Regions from separate parts of the Neisseria shayeganii genome, predicted to be linked through region 2. Evidence: predicted binding sites of a transcription regulator. Region 2 holds the regulator's gene; the other holds the start of a gene.
What was found. The regulator FNR, encoded in region 2, switches genes on or off when oxygen is low (the NO sensors DNR and NnrR bind a similar motif). The targets are predictions, from matches to a motif close to TTGATNNNNATCAA.
Positions count from the first base shown of each region.

Region 1: a site for FNR is predicted at 5,047-5,060, ahead of ccoN (cytochrome-c oxidase, cbb3-type subunit I). Genes of this name have one in related genera too.

Region 1 is NZ_CP059567.1:205,065-216,602, reverse strand. It holds gene hemB (porphobilinogen synthase) at 13-1,014, shown strand; gene ccoP (cytochrome-c oxidase, cbb3-type subunit III) at 1,079-2,461, opposite strand; gene H3L94_RS00970 (hypothetical protein) at 2,458-2,670, opposite strand; gene ccoO (cytochrome-c oxidase, cbb3-type subunit II) at 2,679-3,296, opposite strand; gene ccoN (cytochrome-c oxidase, cbb3-type subunit I) at 3,328-4,767, opposite strand; gene H3L94_RS00955 (M61 family metallopeptidase) at 5,108-6,877, shown strand; gene H3L94_RS00950 (DMT family transporter) at 6,887-7,783, shown strand; partial or broken gene H3L94_RS12930 (hypothetical protein) at 7,914-8,154, shown strand; gene ileS (isoleucine--tRNA ligase) at 8,185-10,968, opposite strand; gene H3L94_RS00940 (hypothetical protein) at 11,146-11,478, opposite strand; gene pgaC (poly-beta-1,6-N-acetyl-D-glucosamine synthase) at 11,480-11,538, opposite strand, start outside.
Region 2 is NZ_CP059567.1:1,814,082-1,825,619, reverse strand. It holds gene H3L94_RS08805 (acetate kinase) at 1-827, shown strand, start outside; gene H3L94_RS12600 (lipoprotein signal peptidase) at 871-1,017, shown strand; gene hemN (oxygen-independent coproporphyrinogen III oxidase) at 1,067-2,455, opposite strand; gene fnr (fumarate/nitrate reduction transcriptional regulator Fnr) at 2,686-3,420, shown strand; one part of gene H3L94_RS13065 (IS630 family transposase) at 3,564-4,169, opposite strand; one part of gene H3L94_RS13065 (IS630 family transposase) at 4,171-4,503, opposite strand; gene bfr (bacterioferritin) at 4,890-5,354, shown strand; gene bfr (bacterioferritin) at 5,380-5,853, shown strand; gene H3L94_RS08775 (AzlC family ABC transporter permease) at 5,997-6,698, shown strand; gene H3L94_RS08770 (AzlD domain-containing protein) at 6,695-7,033, shown strand; gene H3L94_RS08765 (hypothetical protein) at 7,125-7,343, opposite strand; gene hisH (imidazole glycerol phosphate synthase subunit HisH) at 7,562-8,212, shown strand; gene hisA (1-(5-phosphoribosyl)-5-[(5-phosphoribosylamino)methylideneamino]imidazole-4-carboxamide isomerase) at 8,361-9,101, shown strand; gene H3L94_RS08750 (diacylglyceryl transferase) at 9,141-9,509, shown strand; gene hisF (imidazole glycerol phosphate synthase subunit HisF) at 9,636-10,403, shown strand; gene H3L94_RS08740 (alpha/beta hydrolase) at 10,551-11,495, shown strand.

The DNA.
Region 1 (11,538 bases), 810 kb from region 2:
GTGGAGCTTGTCATGAACACACCTTTTCGAACCGTACCCACCACCCGGATGCGCCGGATGCGTAAAGACGAATTTTCCCGCCGTTTGATGCGTGAGCACTTATTGAGCACCAATGATCTGATTTATCCGGTTTTTGTTTTGGAGCAGGGGAAGCAGAATGAGGCTGTCTCCTCTATGCCGGGTATCGAAAGGCAAACTTTGGACAATCTGCTGCACCAAGCAGAAGAAGCCTGCAAGCTGGACATTCCGATGTTGGCACTTTTTCCGGCATCGGTTGCTCACAAAGACTTGCAGGCCAGCGAGGCTTTTAATCCGGAAGGCATTATTCCGCGTACGGTACGCGCTTTACGCGAACGTTTTCCCGAATTGGGCGTAATGACGGATATTGCTTTGGACCCCTATACCAGCCACGGGCAGGACGGCCTGGTTGACAATCAAGGCTATGTTTTGAATGATGAAACCATTGAAGTCCTGATCAAACAGGCACTTTGTCATGCGGAAGCCGGGGCGCAAGTGGTGGCCCCCTCGGATATGATGGACGGTCGGATCGGCGCCATCCGCGATGCGCTGGAAGAGGCCGGACATCGGCACACCCGCATCATGGCCTATTCCGCCAAATACGCTTCCGCTTTCTACGGCCCTTTCCGTGATGCGGTAGGCAGCTCGGGCAATTTGGGCAAGGCCGATAAGCAGACCTACCAGATGGATCCGGCCAACAGCGACGAAGCCTTGCATGAAATCGCTTTGGATTTACAGGAAGGGGCCGATATGGTGATGATTAAGCCGGGGATGCCGTATCTCGACATCATTCGTCGGGTAAAAGATGAATTCGGGGTACCGACTTATGCCTATCAAGTATCCGGCGAATATGCGATGTTGCAGGCCGCCATCGAAAACGGCTGGCTGGACGGCAGCAAAGTTATTTTGGAAAGCCTGCTGGCTTTTAAACGGGCGGGGGCAGACGGCATTCTGACCTATTTCGCTTTGCAAGCGGCGCGGCAATTGAAACGCTGAGCATCATCCAATGGAAAAGGCTACCTGAAAATTTTCAGGTAGCCTTGATTTCAGCCTAAAAGGCTTATCCTTCGATTCTCACCTCAACTCGACGGCCTTCGGCATTGTTGCCTTGAGCGGCAGTGGTGTCTTCCGGTTTACGCAGCTCGATGTTTTTCGGATCCACACCTTGCGCCTCTAAAAATGCCTGTACGGCTTGAGCGCGCTGCTTGGACAACTCGGCATTTAAGGCGGCATTGCCGGTGCTGTCGGTATAGCCGCTGATCACCAGTTTTTTACCGGCTTTACCGGCCTCAACCAACTCGGCGGCAACTTGGGCGGCATTGCCGGCCACTTCGCTCTTACCGGTGGCAAAATAGAAGACGGCCATACCTTTATCAAACGATACTTGCGCTTCATCCGCAGCGGGCTGGGCTTGCGAGGCTGCTACGGGAACAGCTTGAGAAGCGGCAGCTTCGGAAGCAGCAGGCGCAGAAGCAGGTTTGGTGTCTGCCGCAGCGGCGGCTTGGCCGTTATTGGATTTGCCCCATACGTAAGCAGTCAGGATGTGTACTTTGTCGTCATTCAGGAAGCCTTCCCATGCCGGCATTTGGTTGTGACGGCCGTTGGTGATAGTTTCCATGATGGCTTTCTCGCTGTTGCCCCACAGCCAAACATCATCACTCAGGTTGGGGCCGGCACCCAATACGCCCTGACCTTTGTCACCATGGCAGACGAAACAGTTGGCAGGCGGGCCGTGGAAGACAGCTTCACCGCGTTTTACGCGGGCCGGATCCAAGCTGGGATTACCGGAATTGGACAGGGACAACACATAGTGGGCGGCATTTTTCACGCCTTCCTCACCCAGTTGCGGGCCCCAGGCAGCCATGATGCCGACGCGGCCTTTGGCAATACTCTCCTTGATTTGCTCGGGAGAGCCGCCCCACAGCCAGTCGTGGTCGGTCAGATCGGGGAAGCCGCGCTGGCCCTTGGCATCGGAACCGTGACATTGGATACAGTAGGTATCAAAGAGGTGTTTGCCGATACGTTGCGCATCTTCGTCTTTGGCCACTTCTTCCACCGGCATATTGGCAAATTTCGCATAAACCGGAGCGAATTTTTCGTTGGCCGCTTTGACTTCCGACTCATACTGGCTTTGGCTGGTCCAAGCCTGGCCGCCGAAGCCCACGCCTTTGAAGTCGCCCATACCGGGATACACAATCAGATAGCCGATACTGAACAAAACGGTGAGAATGAAGAGAAAGAACCACCAACGCGGCAGCGGGTTGTTGTACTCTTCAATGCCGTCCCATTCATGGCCCATGGTTTTGACGTCTTCGCCTTTCGGCGGCGCTTTCACTTTGTTTTGTGAAAACAGCAGCCAAAACAGACCGATGAAGCTGAGGATGACAATGGCACAAATATAGTAGTGCCAGAAACTGCTGGTAAATTGAGATGTTTCCATTATTCTGCTCCGTGCCGGTTGCGGCTACCTGAAAGGCCGGAATCATCGCCAGGCGTATCTTCATCGTCAATGATGCGCTGGCCTTCGTTTTCATAATGCGGCTTGGCTTTACGGTTGAGGGTAATCCACAACACCAAAGCAAACATCAACGCAATAATCAAAGTGACCACGATGTAGATGATCTGATTCACAGCCAAAGTCAGGATAGCCATAACCCGCCTTATTTCACTTCGTTGTTTTTCAGTGCCAAGCCCAAGCCTTGCAGGTAGGCGATGACGGCATCCAGCTCAGACTTGCCTTCCACTTCGCCGGCAGCGGCGGCAATCTGCTCGTCTGTGTAGGGCACGCCCACGGTGCGCAGGGTGCGCATGTGTTGGGCCACGGTTTCGCCGTCTACGCGATTGCGCGCCAACCACGGGAAGGCAGGCATATTGGACTCCGGCACCACATCACGCGGATTCAGCAGGTGCAAACGGTGCCATTCGTCAGAATAGCGGCCGCCCACACGGGCCAGATCCGGACCGGTACGCTTGGAGCCCCATTGGAACGGGTGGTCGTAAACCGACTCGCCGCCCACCGAATAGTGGCCGTAACGCTCAGTTTCCGCACGGAACGGGCGGATCATTTGCGAGTGGCAGTTGTAGCAGCCTTCGCGGATGTACACATCGCGGCCGGCCACTTGCAGGGCGGTGTAAGGCTTCACGCCCGGAGCAGGTTCGGTTACCGATTTGGTGTAAAACAGGGGAACCACTTCGACAAGCAGACCCACGCTGATTACCAAGAAGGTAAACACGATCAGGTAACCGACTTTTTCTTCAACAAGTTGTTGTAATTTCATTTTGGTAGCCTGTGCTTTCTATCTGTTGGTATTAGTGATGCTGGTTTTGGGTCAAAACCGGGATTTCGGCATTAACAGGCTTGCCGGCGGTAATCGTGCGGTACACGTTATAGGCCATCAGCACCATGCCGGACAGATACAGCGCACCACCGACAAAGCGGATCAGGTAGAACTTCATGCTTTCCTTCACAGACTCAACGAAAGAATAAGTCAGCGTACCGTCTAGGTTCAGGTTGCCCCACATCAGGCCCTGCATCACACCGGCAATCCACATGGAAGCGATGTAGAGCACGATGCCGATGGTGCCGATCCAGAAATGCACTTCAATCAGCTTGGTGCTGTACATTTCTTTGCGGCCGAACAGGCGGGGAACCAGATAGTAGATAGAACCGATGGTGACGAAGCCCACCCAGCCCAAAGCGCCGGAGTGCACGTGGCCGACCGTCCAGTCGGTGTAGTGGCTCAAAGCGTTCACCGTTTTGATCGACATCATCGGGCCTTCGAAAGTAGACATACCGTAGAAGGACAGGGACACCACCAAGAACTTCAGAATCGGATCGGTGCGCAGTTTGTGCCACGCGCCGGACAGCGTCATGATGCCGTTGATCATGCCGCCCCAAGAGGGCGCAAACAGAATCAGCGACAACACCATGCCCAGAGACTGGGTCCAATCAGGCAGGGCGGTGTAGTGCAGGTGGTGCGGGCCGGCCCACATATAGGTGAAAATCAAAGCCCAGAAGTGCACAACGGACAAACGGTAGGAATAAACCGGACGGCCCGCTTGTTTGGGCACGAAGTAATACATCATGCCCAAGAAAGCAGCGGTCAGGAAGAAGCCCACCGCATTGTGGCCGTACCACCACTGCACCATGGCGTCGATGGCGCCGGAATACACCGGGTAAGAAGTCATGCTGAACAGGCCGGTCGGCACAGCCAAGCTGTTGACCACGTGCAGCAAGGCCACAGCCAAAATGAACGCACCGTAGAACCAGTTGGCCACATAGATGTGTTTCACCTTACGCTTGGCGATGGTGCCGAAGAACACAACCGCATAAGCCACCCACACCAAGGTAATCAGAATATCGATCGGCCAAGCCAATTCGGCATATTCCTTACCTTGGGTGTAGCCCAGCGGCAGGGTAATGGCGGCCAGCACAATCACGGCCTGCCAGCCCCAGAACGTAAACGCCGCCAGCTTGTCGCTGAACAGGCGCACATTACAAGTACGCTGCACCACATAATAAGAAGTGGCGAACAGGCCGCAACCGCCGAATGCGAAGATCACCGCATTGGTATGCAGAGGACGCAGGCGGCCGAAGTGGAACCACGGACCTACATCGGTCAAGTTGAGTTGCGGCCAATAAAGCTGCGCGGCGATAATCACGCCGACCAGCATGCCCACAATCCCCCAAACCACAGTCATGATGGCGAACTGGCGCACCACTTTGTAGTTATAAGTTTGCGTTTCCATGAGAAATCTCCATTAAAAATGGCTTTATATAACATCAATATCGGTTTGCATCGGCCAAATTTCCGCACCCATGCGTCCGATTTATCTTAAAAATTGAAACACCGCAGCCGCCGTTAAACATAGTCTTAACACAAACTGCGGGTGTTTTAACCGTGCCATTTTAAAGCAAAATACGGGCCTTAACCACAAAAACGCAGTTTACGCCCTGTTTTTTACTTTGTGCCGCGCCCGGCAGGCCGGCGAACCCGGCAAGAATATCCTTTTCCCTCCCCCGCCGCCTTGACAAACATCAAGCCGCCCCAAAATTGTAAACAACTCTTTACACGAGGCTACCTGAAACATGCCGCACTACCGCATTTCCGCCCTGCCCCTGCGCCACCTTTTCCGCGTCGAGCTCACCTTCTCCCACCAAGGCAATCAAGCACCGAAGCTCAGCCTGCCCAATTGGGTGCCCGGCAGCTATATGATCCGCGAATTCGCCCGCCATCTCACCGATCTCTCTGCCAGCTGCAACGGACAAACCGTTCCCCTGCAACAGCTCGACAAACACACTTGGCAGGCCGCCGCCAATTGCCACGGCGAATGGCAACTGGTTTACCACATCTACGCCTTCGACCTTTCCGTGCGCGGCTGCTATCTCGACCGCGAACGCGGCTTCTTCGACGGCGCCGCCCTGTTTCTGCGCCTGCACGGCAGCGAGCAACAAACCCATCGGGTAAGATTAGACTTCCCCGCCGAATGGCAAACCGCCACTTCCCTGCCCCGCCTGGACGACGGCAGCTACCACGCGCCTAACTACCGCCAACTCATCGACCACCCAGTAGAAGCCGGCTGTTTGGAAATACTCGAATTCACCGCCCGCGGCCTGCCACACCGCATCGTGCTCAGCGGCCGTTATGCCGACTTCGACCGCGACCGCCTGCTTCGAGACACCCGCGCCATTTGCGAAACCCAGCTCGACTTTTTCCCTGCTCCCGCCCCGTTTGCCGACTACACCTTTTTACTGCACGTGGGCGACAAGCTATACGGCGGCCTCGAACACGGCAGCGCCACCGCCCTGCTGGCCGACCGCCGCTGCTTGCCTGCGCACGGCTTGGGCGAACCCGACGACGGTTACACCCAATTGCTCGGCCTGATTTCGCACGAATACTTCCACGCCTGGAACGTCAAATCCATCCAGCCGGCCGCCTTTGCCGAATCCGAACTCGACCGCGAAGCCTATACCGAACAGCTGTGGGCGTTTGAAGGCATCACCTCTTATTACGACGATTTATTTCTCGTACGCAGCGGCGTGCTCAGCCCGGCAGGCTACCTGAAACTGCTGGCGCAAAACCTCACCCGCGTACAGCAAGGCCACGGCCGCCGCCTGCAAAGCCTGGCCCAATCCAGCCTCACCGCCTGGGACAAATACTACAAACCCAACGAAAACAGCCCCAACGCCATCGTCAGCTACTACCAAAAAGGCGCCCTCGCCGCCCTCTGTCTCGACCTCACCGTGCGGCAGCGCAGCCAAGGCCGACACAGCCTCGACAGCATCATGCAGGCGCTCTACCAAGACTGGCTCGACCACCGCAACCCCCTGCCCGAAGGCCGCTGGGAAAGCTTCGCCCAAGGCCTCACCGGCTTGGACCTGCAAGACTTTTTCGACCACGCCATCCGCAGCACCGCCGAGCTGCCGCTGGCCGAAAACTTGGCACACGGCGGCATCCGCCTGAGCTGGCTGCCCCTGCCCCGCAGCCACGGCGGCGGCACGGGCGACACGCCGCCGCCGGCCGCCGTCGTTCCCGACTTCGGCGCCCGCTTCAAACAAAACACCGCCGACATCACGCTCAGCCATGTTTTCAGCCACGGCAGCGCCGAACAGGCCGGTCTGGCCGCCGGCGACCGACTGATCGCCCTCAACGACTATGCCGCCGCCGACTTTGCCGCACTGTGGGCACAACAACCGGTGGGTAGCCGCATCAGCGCACACTACTTCCGCCACGGCGTGCTGCAGCAAACCGAGATTGACGTGCAGGCCGCCCAAGCCGACACCGCCTGGCTGTCGGTAGCCGATGCCGACGCGCTGGCCCGCTGGCTGCAGATGCCCGATGCTGTTCAGGTAGCCTGATCCGCCGCCATGAACAAACTCATCGCCCAACTGCCCGTTTTCATCACCCCGCCCCTGCTGTGGGCGGGCAATATGATTGTCGCCCGCGCCATCCGCGACGACATTCCGCCGCTCACACTGGCCTTCGGCCGCTGGGTGATTTCCCTCTTGATCCTGCTGCCGTTTGCCTGGGCGCTGATGCGGCGCGACCGCCTGCGCTACCGGCAGCATTACCGCCTGATCATCGGCACCGCGCTCGCGGGCATCGCCGCCTTCAACACCTTTGTTTACATCGGCCTGCACACCACCACCAGCACCAACGCCCTGCTGCTCAATTCCTGCATTCCCGTGCTGATCATGCTGCTGGGCGCCGTGTTTTACCGCCAAAACCTCAACCGCTGGCAAAGCCTTGGCCTGATATTGTCTTTGGCGGGCGTGGCCGTCATCATCCTGCGCGGCAGCTGGCACAACCTGCTCGCCCTGCGCTTTGCCGTCGGCGACGTGTGGGTGTTTGCCGCCACCGCGTGCTGGGCGGTGTACACCCTATGGATGAAACGCTTGCCGGCCGACATCCACCGCACCGGCCTCACCGCGGTGCAAATCCTCATCGGCCTCTTCGCCCTGCTGCCTTTCTTCCTGTGGGAAACCGTCTCCGGCGCAACGGTCAACTGGCAACCCGCCGCCCTGCTCGGCTTGGCCTATGTGGGCATTTTCCCTTCCGTGGTCGCCTATCTGTGCTACACCGCCGCCATTGCCCGTTTCGGCGCGGTGCGTGCCGGGCTGAGCATCCACCTGATGCCGGTGTTCGGCACCCTCTTGGCCTTCCTGCTACTCGACGAGCAACTGCACGCATACCACTGGTTCGGCATCGCCGCCATTTTCGGCGGCATTCTGCTCAGCAGCCGCAACGCCGATGGCAAACCTTGAAGTGCCTTGCAGTCAATCTGCTTTCAGGTAGCCTGCGGAGGGCGGCGGCAGTCCAGGATGCCCGCCCTACAGTTCAGTTGCCCACCGCCGCGCACAACTCGCAACAAGCCGAATACGCCTATCCAACAATATGCGGCCGAGACCTTTGCAAAACCCCCATCTGCGGCGCATTTCTGCGTTGTGCGTTTATGCCCTATGGGTACTGCTCACTCACTTGCCTATCGTGTGATATGTCTGCGTTCGCTGCGCTGCTACGCCTTGAACTGCATCCACATCTGGAGGTTTTGCAAAGGTCTCGACCAGTACTTTGTCAGCCCCCAAAATCCGGCCAAGCGCCCATAAAAACAGGCTACCTGAAACCTTTCAGGTAGCCTGTTGGCCACAGTGGAAACGGCAAGGGATTACACATAATCCCGCTGTTCGCCCTGCCCTTCGATGTTGTCGGCGCAGCGGCCGCAGATGGTGGGGTGGTCGGCACGGGCGCCGACTGCTTCGGTGTAGTGCCAGCAGCGTTCGCACTTGGGCGCTTGGCTGGGCTGCACCGCCGCAGCCCATTCTTCACCTTCTTGCAGGCCGACTTTCGACACCAGCAGGGCGAAGCGCAATTCGTCGCCCAAGGCTTTCAGGTAGCCGTAGGCTTCGGCCGGAGCGGTCAGCGCCACTTCGGCCTGCAGGGACGAACCCACCGATTTGTCGGCGCGCAAAGGCTCGATGGCGGCGGTCACGGCGGCGCGCGCCTGGCGCACGGCACCCCATTTTTTCAGCAGTTCGGCTTCGCTGGCCGCCTGCATGGTGGGGAAGTTGTGCCAAGTGTGGAACAGCACGCTGTCCTCCTCGCCGCCGCCGATAATGTCCCACGCTTCTTCGGCGGTGAAACACAAAATCGGCGACATCAACAACACCAGGCTGCGCGTAATGTGGTAAAGCGCGGTTTGGGCGCTGCGGCGAGCGTGGCCGCAGGTTTGGGTGGTGTAGAGGCGGTCTTTCAGAATGTCCAGATAGAACGCGCCGAGGTCTTCGGAACAGAAATTGACGATTTCCTGCACCGCGAAGTGGAAGGCGTAACGCGGATAATATTCGCCGGCCACTTTCTCCTGCAGCTGGCGCGCCAACACCAGGGCGTAGCGGTCAATTTCCACCATATCGGCCTGCGGCACCGCGTCGTCGATCGGGCTGAAATCTTTCAGGTTGGCAAACAGGAAGCTGAGCGTGTTGCGGATGCGGCGGTAGCTTTCGGTGACACGCTTGAGAATTTCTTTGGAAATGGCCAGCTCGCCGCTGTAATCGGTGGCGGCGGTCCACAGGCGTAGGATGTCGGCGCCGAATTCGTTATACACCTCTTGCGGGGCTACCACATTGCCCAGCGATTTGGACATTTTGCGGCCGTTTTGATCCACCACGAAGCCGTGGGTCAGCAGCTGTTTATACGGGGCGCGACCCAAGGTGGCGCAGCCGGTGAGCATGGAGGATTGGAACCAACCGCGGTGCTGGTCGCTGCCTTCCAAGTAAAGGTCGGCCGGCCAGGCCAGTTCTTCGCGTTGTTTCAACACGGAAAAATGGGTGCTGCCGGAATCGAACCACACGTCCATGGTGTCGCTCAGTTTGTCGTACTGTTCGCAGTCTTCCGGGCTGAGCAGCTCGGCTTTATCCAATTCAAACCAAGCGTTAATGCCTTTTTGCTCGATGCGTTGCGCCACTTTTTCCAGCAGCTCGGCGGAATCGGGGTGCAACTCGCCGGTTTCTTTGTGGGCGAAGAAGGTCATCGGCGTGCCCCAGTAACGCTGGCGGCTCACCACCCAGTCGGGGCGGCCTTCGATCATGGCCTGCAGGCGGGCGCGGCCCCAGGCGGGGAAGAATTCGGTGTCGTCCACCGCTTTGAGGGCGGTGTTGCGCAGGGTGGCGCCGTTGTGGCCGGCTTTGTCCATGCCGACAAACCATTGGCCGGTGGCGCGGTAGATCAGCGGGGTTTTGTGCCGCCAGCAGTGGGCGTAGCTGTGTTCGATTTTGTCTTCGGCCAACAGGCGGTTTGCTTCTTTCAACCAGTCGATGATCACCGGATTGGCGGCCCACACGGTCAGGCCGGCCACGCGCGGCACTTCGCTGATGTAACGGCCTTCGCCGTTTACCGGGTTGTAGAGCTCGATGCCGTATTGCTGGCAGACGAAATAGTCTTCCAAACCGTGGGCGGGCGCGCTGTGCACGAGGCCGGTACCGGCGTCGGTGGTCACATGGTCGCCGTTGAGCATCAGGATGTCGCGCTCGAGAAAGGGGTGGGCCAGATGCAGGTTTTCCAGTTTGCTGCCGGTGGTTTCGGCCAGCACGGGGCTACCTGAACAGCCGTAGCGGGCCAGCGCGGCTTCGGCCAGGTCTTTGGCCAGCACCAGTTTGCCTTTGGGCGTGTCGATGAGCTGGTACACGATGTCGGCACCGGCGGCAATCGCCTGGCTGGCCGGCAGCGTCCACGGCGTGGTGGTCCAGATCACGGCATAGGCTTCGCCGTCGAGGGCATTCAAGCCGAAAGCCGCCGCCAATGCTGCGGGGTCGCGGAAGGGATAGGCCACGTCGATGGCGTGGGAAATTTTGTCCTTATATTCCACTTCGGCTTCGGCCAGCGAGGAGCCGCAGTCCAAACAGAATTGGACGGGCTTGGCGCCGCGGTAAAGGTAGCCGGCTTGGTAGATTTCGCCGAGGGTGCGCACGGTGTCGGCCTCGGTTTGATAGTTCATGGTGAGGTAGGGGTTGTCCCAATCGCCCAGCACGCCCAAGCGGATGAAGTCTTTTTTCTGGCGGGCAATCTGCTCGGCGGCGTATTCGCGGCACAGCTCGCGGAATTTGCCGTCGGGCATGTCTTTGCCGTACAGCTTTTCCACCATCACTTCAATCGGCAGGCCGTGGCAGTCCCAACCGGGCACATAGGGGGCGTCGAAGCCGGCCAGCGTTTTGCTGCGCACGATGATGTCTTTGAGGATTTTGTTGACGGCATGACCGATGTGGATGTCGCCGTTGGCATAGGGAGGGCCGTCGTGCAGGATGAATTTCGGGCGGCCTTGGGCTTTTTGGCGCAGTTTCTGATAGCGTTTTTGATCCTGCCAGTCTTTCACCCAAGCCGGCTCGCGCTTGGCCAGGTTGCCGCGCATGGGAAAGGGTGATTCGTAAAGATTGACGGTTTTGCTGTAGTCGGTCATATCGGGTTCTCTTGTTTGAGCAGCGGTTATCATCGAGCCGCTGAAATTCTCAGGCTACCTGAAACCCGGTTTCAGGTAGCCTCGGGGCAACGCACACTCGCGTTACCATTTGTTAAAGGATGTTTATTTTATAAGGCTTAGGCCAAAAAGGCTACCTGAAAGGCGGCCTGGCGTGCCTCATTCGGGCAACTCGGGCGGAGGCGGCGGCATGGCGGCGTTTTCACGCTCGGGATCGGGTTTTTTCCAGCCCAGCAGCAGCCACATGCCGAGCAGGCAGATTTGGCCGAGCAGCACATAGGCGGAAATCATCAGAAAATCTTCCCAAAACCAGAAATCGAAGCGGTAGTTTTCCATCAGCGGATTGCTCTCGCCGAGAAACACCCAGGCGGCATGCAGCCACATGCCCCAGGTGAGCAGGGTAAACAGCAGGTATTTCACCCGCCGGCGGCGCGGCAGGTGGTCGATTTTCTGCTGGATGATCATCGGGTTGATTTTGCTACGGCGGAACATCTCACACCCCCCTGTCCGGGCTGACCCAAGTGGCCTGCCGTTTGCGGTCGCGCAGCAGGG
Region 2 (11,538 bases):
TGCTGGGTATCCGCGCCGCGCAAAGCATTTTCAATCAAGTGCCGCATGTGGCGGTATTCGATACCGCCTTCCATCAAAGCATGCCCGAGCATGCCTACACCTATGCCGTGCCGCGGGCGCTGTACCGCGATTACGGTTTGCGCCGTTATGGCGCGCACGGCACCAGCTACCGCTTTGTGGCAGCAGAGGCGGCCCGCCAACTGGGCCGCAGCGAGCAGGGTTTGCGCCTGGTGATCGCCCACCTGGGCAACGGCGCGTCGATTGCCGCCGTGCGCGACGGCTGCTCCTGCGATACCAGTATGGGTCTCACGCCTTTAGAAGGTTTGGTCATGGGCACGCGTAGCGGCGATATCGATCCTTCTGTGTTTCTGTTCTTAAACGAAAATGCGGGCATGGACATGGCGGCGGTTACCGATTTGCTGAACAAAAAAAGCGGCCTGCTCGGTATTTCCGAATTGTCCAACGACTGCCGCACGCTGGAAGAAGAGGCGGCGAAAGGGCATGAAGGCGCCAAACTGGCTTTGGAAATTTTCGCCTACCGCTTGGCCAAATATGTGGCCGGCATGAGCGTGGCGGCAGGCGGTTTGGACGCTTTGGTGTTTACCGGCGGGATTGGCGAAAACTCCGACCAAATCCGTGCGAAAGTGATCGGCTATTTGGGCTTTATGGGCTTGACGGTGGATGAAAAGGCGAATTTGGCGGCCCGCTTCGGCCAGAGCGGCATCATCAGCCAAAGCGGCTCCGCGCCGCTGGCGATGGTGGTGCCGACCAATGAAGAATTGATGATTGCGCAGGATACCGCGCAGCTGGCCGGCATTGCGGTTTGAGTGAACAGCATTAACAATTAGAAGATGAAACAGGCTGAGACCTTTGCAAAACCCCCATCTGCGGCGCATTTCTGCGTTGTGCGCTGCTCGCTCGCTTGTCTATCTATATGATATGTCTGCACTCACTGCGCTGCTACGCCTTGAACTGCATCCACATCTGGGGGTTTTGCAAAGGTCTCAGGCTACCTGAACAGTTTTCAGGTAGCCTGTTTGCATGAGAGCGGGCGGCAGAAGAAAGTTTATACCGTTTGCGAATAACGGGCGGCGGTGGTGCGGTGGCGCAGGTGGTGGTCGAACACCATGGCGATGTTGCGGATGAGGAAGCGGCCTTTGGCGCTCACGCGCAGGCCTTCGGCATCCAGCTCCAGCAGGCCTTTGGCCGCCATCCCGGTCAATTCGGGCATTTCGGCGGCGAAGTAGTCGGCAAACGGCCGGCCGCATTCGGCGGTGTAGTCGGCAAACTCGAGACCGAAACGGCACATCAGGTCTTGGATCAGGCGGCGGCGCAGCAGGTCGTCATCGGTTAAAACATAGCCGCGCATGATTGGCAGGCGGCCGGCATCGAGGGCGGCATAGTAGGCTTCCAGTTCGCGTTCGTTTTGGCTGTAAGTACGGCCGATTTTGCCGATGGCCGACACGCCGACGGCCACCAGGTCGCAATCGGCATGGGTGGAATAACCTTGGAAGTTGCGTTGCAGGCGGCCTTCGCGCAAGGCCACGGCCAACTCGTCGCCGGGTTTGGCAAAATGATCCATGCCGATGAAGACGTAGCCGGCCTGATCGAGCCGCTGTACGATTTGCTGCAACATGTCGAGCTTGGTGTTGCTGTCGGGCACGGCGTCGGTGTCGATGCGGCGCTGGGGTTTGAAGAGATGGGGCAGGTGGGCGTAGTGATAGACCGCCAGGCGGTCCGGATCAAGCGCCAGCACTTTATCCAGGGTCTGCTGCATGGAGGCGGGGCTTTGGTGCGGTAGGCCGTAAATCAGGTCAACGCTGACCGAGCGGAATCCGGCTTCGCGGGCGGCTTCGATGACGGTGCGGGTTTCTGCTTCGCTTTGGATGCGGTTGACGGCCTGCTGCACCTGCGGGTCGAAATCCTGAATGCCTACGCTCATGCGGTTGAAGCCGAGCCGGCCGAGAAACAGAACGGTTTCGCGGCTCACTTTGCGCGGGTCGATTTCAATCGAGTATTCGCCTTCGGGCAGCAGGGTGAAGTGTTGGCGGATGAGGTCGAACACGAAGGCAAGCTGGTTTTCGTTGAGGAAGGTGGGGGTGCCGCCGCCGAAGTGCAGCTGGGCCAGCGGCGGTTTGCCGGTCCAGTTTTGCGCCTGAAGGGCAAATTCTTGTTTCAGGTAGCCTAAATAGCGGTCGGCGCGGGCGGTGTCTTTGGTGATGACTTTGTTGCAGCCGCAGTAGTAGCAGATGGTGTTGCAAAACGGGATGTGAAGATAAAGTGAGAGCGGGTCGTCGCTGCGTTGGCGGAGGGCTTGGCGGTAATCCTGTTCGCCAAACTCGGTGTGAAAGCGATCTGCGGTGGGGTAGGAAGTGTAACGGGGACCGCTGGCGGGCAGGGAGGCGATCAGTTCGCGGTCGAAAACGAGGGTTTGGCTGGTGTTGCTGTGTTTCATGATGTTAAGCGGCGTCGGATTGCGTTGCCTCCTAAGGAGCAGGAGGGGAGGGATAAACGGAATCAATGGTAGGATTTGTGTTTAAAAATGGTTAGAATAGACAAAATTTCCAACCGGGTGCACATTGCACAAAAAGTTCTTACTATAAACGGCCTGCCGGCAGGGGCATTGATATCGGTCAAGCCTTCTGCATCCGGTGGGATAGATTTACATAAGGCCGCACACACACGATGACTTATACCAAAAATGTTTGCTCCAAATGTTCGCTCAAGGAGCTCTGCCTGCCGGTGGGGCTGATGGCGGAGGAAATGCGCCAGTTGGATTCGGTGTTGCGCCAAAGCCGCCGTTTGAAGAAAGGCGAATATCTGTTCCGCAGCGGCGATGAGTTCCATTCGCTGTATGCCGTGCGCACCGGTTTTATGAAAACCACCATCGCCAGTTTTGACGGGCGCGATCAGGTTACCGGTTTTTTCATGTCCGGTGAGTTGGTGGGTTTGGACGGTATTTATCATAAGCAACATACTTGCGATGCGATGGCCTTGGAAGACAGTGAAGTGTGCGAGCTGCCGTTCGAGCGCATGGAGGAGCTGGGCGTGGCAGTGCCCTCGCTGCAATCGCATTTTTACCGCTTGATCAGCCGTGAAATCCTGCGCGACCAAGGCGTGATGATGCTGTTGGGCAATATGCGTGCAGAAGAGCGGCTGGCGGCGTTTCTGCTGAATTTATCGCAGCGGTTGCAGCAGCGCGGTTTTGCCGCCAACGATTTTATTTTGCGTATGTCGCGCGAGGAAATCGGCAGTTATTTGGGGCTGAAGTTGGAAACGGTCAGCCGCACCCTATCGCGCTTTAATCAGGAAGGTTGGATTTCGGTGGAGCACAAGCACATTTGCCTGCTGCAGCCGGAGAGTTTGCGCAAACTGGTGGGCGGCTGTAAGCAACAAAAAGAAGCGGAAGAAGCAGAGTAAACCCGGTTGTGCCGCATGCATGGATTGGCGAAAGCATATGTTTCACAGAAAGGCTACCTGAAACGGATTTCAGGTAGCCTGAATTTATGGTAGGCGAGACAGCTGATGGCTGCTTGAAAATGTCTGCTTAGAGCAATTTCGATTTAATTCATTACATACCCAGCTGATTTGAAGTAATTGGCACACTCTTGAGCCGAGAACAAATCAACCAGCTGCCCCATGCGCTGCCACAGCGCACCCACCGTGCGCTCGCCCGCCCTGCGCAGCAGCGCCTTGAACTTGGCAAACAGCTTCTCGATGGGGTTCAAATCCGGCGAGTACGGCGGCAGATAGCGAATGCTGGCGCCCACGCCTTCGATGGCTTCTCGCACGCCCGCCACTTTGTGGCTGGAGAGGTTGTCGGCAATGACGATGTCGCTAGGGCGAAGTGTCGGGCACAGAAAGGTTTTGACCCACGCCAGAAACACGGCGCCATTGATGGGGCCATCGGTCACCATGGGGGCCGTCAGTGCATCACAGCGCAAGGCGGCAATGAAGGTGCTGGTCTTCCAGTGCCCATGCGGGGCGCTGGCCACGCAGCGTTGACCGCGCGGGGCGCGCCCGCGCAGCGGCGTCATGCAGGTGCTGCTCCAGGTCTCGTCCAGAAATACCAGGCGCCTGGCATCGAGCCGGGCCTGCTGCTGTATCCAGCTCGCCCGTGCCTGCTGCACGTCTTCACGTTCCTGCTCGCTGGCGTGCAGCGTTTTTTTTGAAGCTCAGCCGCCATTTGTTGAGCTGGTGCCACAAGGCCGAGGGTTTGATGCTGATGCCATGCTCGCCCAAACGCTCGCACATTTGCACCAAGGTCAGATCGGGATCGGCCTTGATCCAGTCGCGGATCATGCCCTCTACTGGCGCCAGTCGGGAGATGCGCTTGCCGCCTTGCTGCCTGCTGCTGCGCTCGCCTTCTTTTTCGAAGCGATCACGCACCCGATATACCCACATGCGGCTGACTTCATAACGACGGGCAATGGCGCTGGGGCGCTCTCCGCGCTCCAGCGCTCCCAGTACTCGATCTCGCAGGTCTTGCGAATAGGCGCGCATCTCATGCTCCGGCTGCCAGAAAAAACCTATTATGTAACGTTTTTAGTCGAAGTTGCTCTAGAGCAGGAACGCCAATGGTTATCATCTGCAAGTTAATGTTTTTCGTCACTTTTTCGTCTTTTTGAAGTAAAGCTGTGTAAATATTCAGGCAGATGGTAATCATTGTTATATTTAATTGAAAACCAGTATCAGATTAAGCCTTTATATTTTATAAGGATTTTATTTTAACCTATATGGGAAAGGTGGTTGTTTTATAAAAGAATTATTCGCATTAAAAAGCGGAGATGAGAATTTTCTCAATAAGCCGCGTATAATGCGCAGCCATCAACAGCGGGCCGCCGTAAGGGCGTTGCTCTGCGACCTCACATCACTTAAGGAGCAAAACCATGCAAGGCAATAAAGCAGTTATCGATTATATGAACGAGATGTTGGCCGGCGAATTGGCCGCCCGCGACCAATACTTCATCCATTCCCGTATGTACGCCGAATGGGGCTACACCAAGCTGTTCGAGCGCATCGGCCACGAAATGGAAGACGAAACCCTGCACGCCGAAAACTTTATCCGCCGCATTCTGATGTTGGGCGGCACCCCCGTGTGCGTACCCAGCGCCATCCGCGTAGGTAAAGATGTGGCCGAGATGCTGCAGTTTGATTTGGAAACCGAATACGAAGTGCGCGACAACCTGAAAAAAGGCATCAAGCTGTGCGAAGAGCAGCAAGACTACGTGACCCGCGAGATGCTGGTGAACCAATTGAAAGACACCGAGGAAGACCACGCACATTGGTTGGAGCAGCAGTTGCGTCTGATCAAGCTGGTGGGCGAGCAAAACTACCTGCAAAGCCAGCTGTAAGCCAACTATTTGAAGGAGTATTGCCATGAAAGGCGACCGCGACGTTATCCGCCAGCTCAACCGCAACCTCGGCCTGCTGTTGGTGACCATCAACCAATATTTCCTGCATGCGCGCATTCTGAAAAACTGGGGTTTTGAGGAGCTGGGCGGCTATTTCTACAAACAGTCGATTACCGAGATGAAGGCGGCGGACGATCTGATCGAGCGCATTCTGCTCTTGGAAGGCCTGCCCAATCTGCAAGAGCTGGGCAAGCTGCTGATCGGTGAGAATGTGGAAGAAATCATCCGCTGCGATTTGCAAAAAGAGCAGGAAAAGCACACTGCGCTGGTGGAAGCCATCGCCGAGTGCGAAGCGAAGCAGGACTATGTTTCCCGCCAGCTATTGCAGGCGCAAAAGCATGAAAACGAAGAACGCATTGATTGGCTGGAAACCCAGCAGGAGCTGATTGCTTCCGTGGGCTTGGTCAATTATCTGCAAACCGGGGCGCAAGAGGACTAAAACCACAACCACTGCCAAAACCTCCGATTCCGGTATCAGGCTACCTGAAAGTATTTCGCTTTCAGGTAGCCTTTCTGCTGCTTGCCGAATGCACCGCGCCTGCTTACAATCGCCGCCTTTTGTTGATTCCCTTTGGTGAAGCGATGAGCGATTCGGAGCATTTGTCGGGCGCCCGCAAATGGCGGCTGGCGCTGCATTATTCCTATCCGATTGCCTTGGGCTATGTCCCCGCGGCAGTGGCCTTCGGCGTGCTGATGAGCGCCGCCGGTTTGCCGGCTTGGTTGTCGGCGGCTTCCAGCCTGATTGTGTATTCCGGTGCCGCGCAATATGCCTCGGTGGCCATGTTTGCCGGCGGGGCCGGTGTGTTGGCGATGACGCTCAATACTTTCATCATCAATCTGCGGCATGTGTTTTACGCCATGCCGCTGTTAGACGATCTGCCCGAGCGCAAATGGGTGCGTTGGTACAGTCTGTTTGCGCTGACCGATGAAAGTTTTTCGGTGCTGACCACCTTGCCGCCCCCTTTGCGCCGGCCGTTGATGGGGCGGATTGTGTTTTGCAACCAGATGTATTGGGTGCTCGGCACCCTGGCCGGCGTCGGCGTGGGTGGCGGCTTGGGCGAGTGGATCCCGAATTTGGGCTTTGCGTTGAACTGCCTGTTTGTGATTTTGGCTTACGAGCAATACCGCAACCGCCGCGAATGGTGGCCCTGCTTGTTGGCCGCCGTCGCTTTTTGGGCGGCAGGCGCCTTCACGCAGCAATATCTGCTGCTGTTGGCCGTGGCTTTGAGTGTGGTGTTTATCGTGTGCCGCTCGGCGGTGTGGACAGGGAGGGCCGGTGAATGACGGCACAAGCTTGGCAATGGTGGCTGACGGTGTTGCTGATGGGCGGCGTGACGTTTGCCTTGCGCGCCGCGCCTTTGATGCTGCCGAAAAGCTGGTTGAAAGCCAAATTGCTGCAAGACGTGAATGCCGCCCTGCCGTTGGTGGTGTTGGTGTTGCTGATTTTGAGCGGCCTGAGCCGGCCCGATGGCGGGCAGGGCGGGCTGCGCTTGGCGGCCGAACTGGCCGCTTTGCTGGCCGTGCTCGGCATACACGTCTGGCGGCGCAATATGCTGCTCAGTTTGGCCGCCGGCATCGGCGTGCTCAACGGCATTCTGTGGTGGGCCGGTCTGCTTTAGCCGCGGTCAGCAAAAAACGCCAGCAGCCCGTGGCAGGCCGATGGCGCTTGGTGTCAGGAGCACAAGAGGCTACCTGAACGCTGCCGGCGGTTTATTCTTCGCCCTCATCGTGTACGGCGGCGCGGGCTGCCTGCTGCCGGCCTAGTTGCCACAAGATGCCGCCCACAATAATCAGGCCGATTTTGATGCCCCAAGCCGGGCCTTCGCCCCACTGGTAAATCCAGACCAATAATTTGGGCACGAAATTGAAGAAGTTCAAAATGATGGCGAACACGCCCAAATACACCAAAGCACGGCCAAAACTCTGCATCGTCCAACTCCTTATCTGTGGGTAAAGAAAACTGCCCCGCCGCCTGTTTCAGGCAGCTTGAGCGGCTGGAAGGCCGCGCATCCGCAGCAGAAGATGCGCGACATTCTACACGGCGTACCGCAGTGCCGAAACCCTGCCTGCCGATTGTTTCCTGCAGCGGCGGCGGGTACAATCGCCTGCCCGCGCGGTTGCGGGCGTTTTGCGATAAGGGATGTATGATGAAAGTGGCGATTGTCGATTACGGTATGGGCAACCTGCATTCTGTGTATAAATCGGTGGAAGCGGCCCGCCACTTGGCCGGCGTCGATGCCGAAATCGGGCTTACCGACTGCCCCGATGCGGTGGCGGCAGCCGATAAAATCGTGTTTCCCGGCCAAGGCGCCATGCCCGACTGCATGGCCGCGCTGCAAAACAGCGGCCTGGGCGAGGCTTTACAGGATGCGCTCAAGCACAAGCCTTTTTTCGGCATTTGCGTGGGCGCACAGCTGCTGTTCGAGCACAGCGAAGAAGGCGATACCGCCGGCTTAGGCTGGTTTGCCGGCGAGGTAAAACGCTTTGCGCCGGACTTGCACGATGCAGCCGGTGAGCGTCTGAAAGTGCCGCACATGGGTTGGAACAGCGTACGCCAAACTCGTCCGCATCCGCTGTTTCGCGGCCTGGCCGACGAGACCCGCTTTTATTTTGTGCACAGCTATTATTTTGCGCCTGCCGATCCAGCGCTGGTATTGGGCGAAAGCGATTATCCCAGCCCCTTTGCCTGTATTGTCGGCCGCGACAATGTGTTCGCCACCCAGTTTCACACCGAAAAAAGCCACGACGGCGGCCTTTTGCTGTTGCGCAATTTTCTGAATTGGGACGGCCAGGCCTAAAGGCCGGTCTGTGCCGCGCCTTCTGAATCCTTCAGAAGCAACAGCCGATGCGCTTTGAAATGTAAGAATTTGTCGGTTTCTAATAAATTCAGTAAAATAGCCGCCTTTCAGGTAGCCTGTTTCTTTTGTTTACCCACGGAATATCCCCATGCAGCTGATCCCCGCCATCGATTTGAAAAACGGCCAATGTGTGCGCCTGCGCCAAGGCCTGATGGAAGACGCCACCGTTTTTTCCGACCGTCCGGCCGAAATGGCGGCGCATTGGTTCAAACAAGGCGCGCGCCGTCTGCATTTGGTGGATTTGGACGGCGCTTTTGCCGGCGAGCCGAAAAACTTTCCCGCCATCAGCGAGATTTTGGAAGCCGTCGGCAGCCACATTCCCGTGCAGTTGGGCGGCGGCATCCGCGATCTGGCCACCATCGAACGCTACCTGAAACTCGGTCTGCACGATGTGATCATCGGCACCGCGGCGGTGAAAAACCCAGACTTCGTGCACGAAGCCTGCCGCGAGTTTGCCGGCCACATCATCGTGGGCCTCGATGCCAAAGACGGCAGAGTGGCGATTGACGGCTGGGCCACGGTCACCGAGCATCATGTGATTGATTTGAGCCGACGTTTTGAAGACGACGGCGTCAACAGCATCATCTACACCGACATCGGCCGCGACGGCATGATGAGCGGCGTCAATATCGAAGCCACGGTCAAGCTGGCCGAAGCGGTACGCATTCCGGTGATTGCTTCCGGCGGATTGACCAATCTGGACGACATCCGCGCCCTGTGTGCGGTGGCGGACAAAGGCGTGGCCGGCGCCATCACTGGACGGGCGATTTACGAAGGCAGCATAGACTTTGCCGAGGCACAGCGTCTGGCAGACAGCCTCATTCAATAATCCGATTGTTTTGTTTGTTTTTTGACAAGGGAGCGTATCATGTTGGCCGCATTTGTATTGGGCTTTTGGTGTATCTGGCTGGGCGACCGGGAGCCTAAGATTTTGTTTGAAGGCTTGTTTTTCGCCATCCTCGCCATCGTCATCAACGGTTTCATGAATTGGCAGATACCGAACCCCGACACCGTGTGGATGGTGCATTGGGGCGTGGTGGCGGCTTGGGCGGCGCTGATGCTGTTTTTGTCCGACACCTTCGGCGGCAACCTCGGCCTGCGTCTGGTGATTGCCTTGGTGGCCGGCGGCGGCTATTTCTGGCTGGAGCAAAACGGCTGCGGCATGGCGGCCGGCTGGCTGGGCGAAAGCGCGCAGCAGTGTATTTCCGGCACGCCCGCACCGCAGCCCAATTCTTGATGATCGGCATACCATCAGGCTACCTGAAACGCCTGGCTGCGTTTTCAGGTAGCCTGCCTGTTTTCTTCCCCTTCCCTATCGGCATACGGCGCGGACCATGCCGTTGTTTTTCTTGAGGAGCCCCAGATGGCATTGGCCAAACGCATTATTCCCTGTTTGGATGTGGACAACGGCCGCGTGGTCAAAGGCGTGAACTTTGTCGGCCTGCGCGATGCGGGCAATCCGGTGGACGTGGCCAAGCGCTACAACGACGAAGGCGCCGACGAGCTGACTTTTCTCGACATCACCGCTTCATCCGACAACCGCGACACCATTTTGCACGTGATCGAAGAAGTGGCCTCGCAAGTGTTTATTCCGCTTACCGTTGGCGGCGGCGTGCGTTCGGTGGCCGATGTGCGCCGACTGCTGAATGCCGGTGCCGACAAAGCCAGCATCAACACCGCCGCCGTCACCCACCCCGATCTGGTGAATGAAGCGAGCAGTTTTTTCGGTTCGCAGGCGATTGTGGTGGCGATTGATGCCAAAGCGGTCAATCCCGAAAACACGCGCTGGGAAGTGTTTACCCACGGCGGCCGCAAAGCCACCGGCATCGATGCGGTGGAGTGGGCGAAAAACATGCAGGCGCGCGGGGCGGGCGAGATCCTGCTCACCAGCATGGATCGTGACGGCACCAAAATCGGTTTCAACCTGCCGCTCACTCGCGCCATCAGCGAGGCGGTGAGCATTCCGGTGATTGCATCCGGAGGCGTGGGCAATGTGCAGCATCTGATTGACGGCGTACAGGAAGGCAAAGCCGATGCGGTGTTGGCGGCCAGTATTTTCCATTTCGGCGAAGTCAGCATCCGCGAGGCCAAACTGGCGATGCAGGCGGCGGGCATTGAGGTGCGCTTGTAAAAACACTGAGCACGAAGACAAAAAAGGCGGATGGCGGCATCCGCCTTTTTTGTCGGCGCTTTAACGGCGAATCGCTGGCTTCCGCCGGCGCTTTCAGGTAGCCTTCAGCCTTGGATTTTCGTTTGAGTCTACCTGAAAGGATGTGTGATGACGCTGCTGCCGGCCGTGCGCCAATTTCTCGATGTGGTCAACCATCAGCTCTTGCCCGCCGCACAAGCGCGGGGCTTCCGGCCCAATGTGATCAATGTCCGCGAGGCTTTGGCCGGACTGACCTTCCGCTATGTCAGCCGGGCGCAGGAGGTGGCGGCGGTGTGGGACGACACCGTGCCTTCACCTGCGGCTTATGCCGTGCCGGTGCGGATTTACCATCCCGCACCCGAGCAGGCCTTGCCGGTGTTGGTGTATTTTCACGGCGGCGGCGGGGTGGCGGGCAGCGTGAGCGTGTACGACCAGATTTTGCGCCGCGTGGCGGTGCAAACCCGACATGTAGTGGTGGCGCCCGAATACCGTTTGGCACCGGAAAACCCTTATCCGGCGGCGCAGGAGGATGCGCTGACGGTGTTGCGCGGCGTCCGCGCCTTGCTGACCGGGCGCGGCATCCGCTTTGCCGACCGCATCAGCGTGGGCGGTGACAGCGCCGGCGGTTCGATTTGCGCCAATCTGTTTTGCTGCACCGATGCGGCCGAGGTGCGGATTGCCGGCCAGGTGTTGGTGTATCCGAGCGTGGATTTCACCATGAGCCAGCCTTCGGTGGCCGAATTTGCCGAGGGTTATCTGCTGACGGCGGAGCGGATGCGCTGGTATTTCGACCGTTATTTCCTTGACGGCGCAGACCGCCGTGCCGCTTCGCCCCTGCACCGTGCGGTGCTCAGCCCGATTCCGCCTACCTTGGTGCTCACTGCCGAGGCTGATCCGCTGCGTGATGAAGGCCGCGCCTATGCAGCCAAATTGCAGGCCGCCGGTGTGTCGTGCCGCCATGTGGAGATGGCGGGGGTGATCCACGCGTTTTTGAATTTGGAGGATTTGAATCCCGAGGTGTGCGCGCAGGCATACGCCGAGATGGCGGCGTTTTTGAACGGTTTGGCGGAGTAGGGCGCTTGTCTGTGTGTGTTTGCGTTTTCAGGTAGCCTTTGCT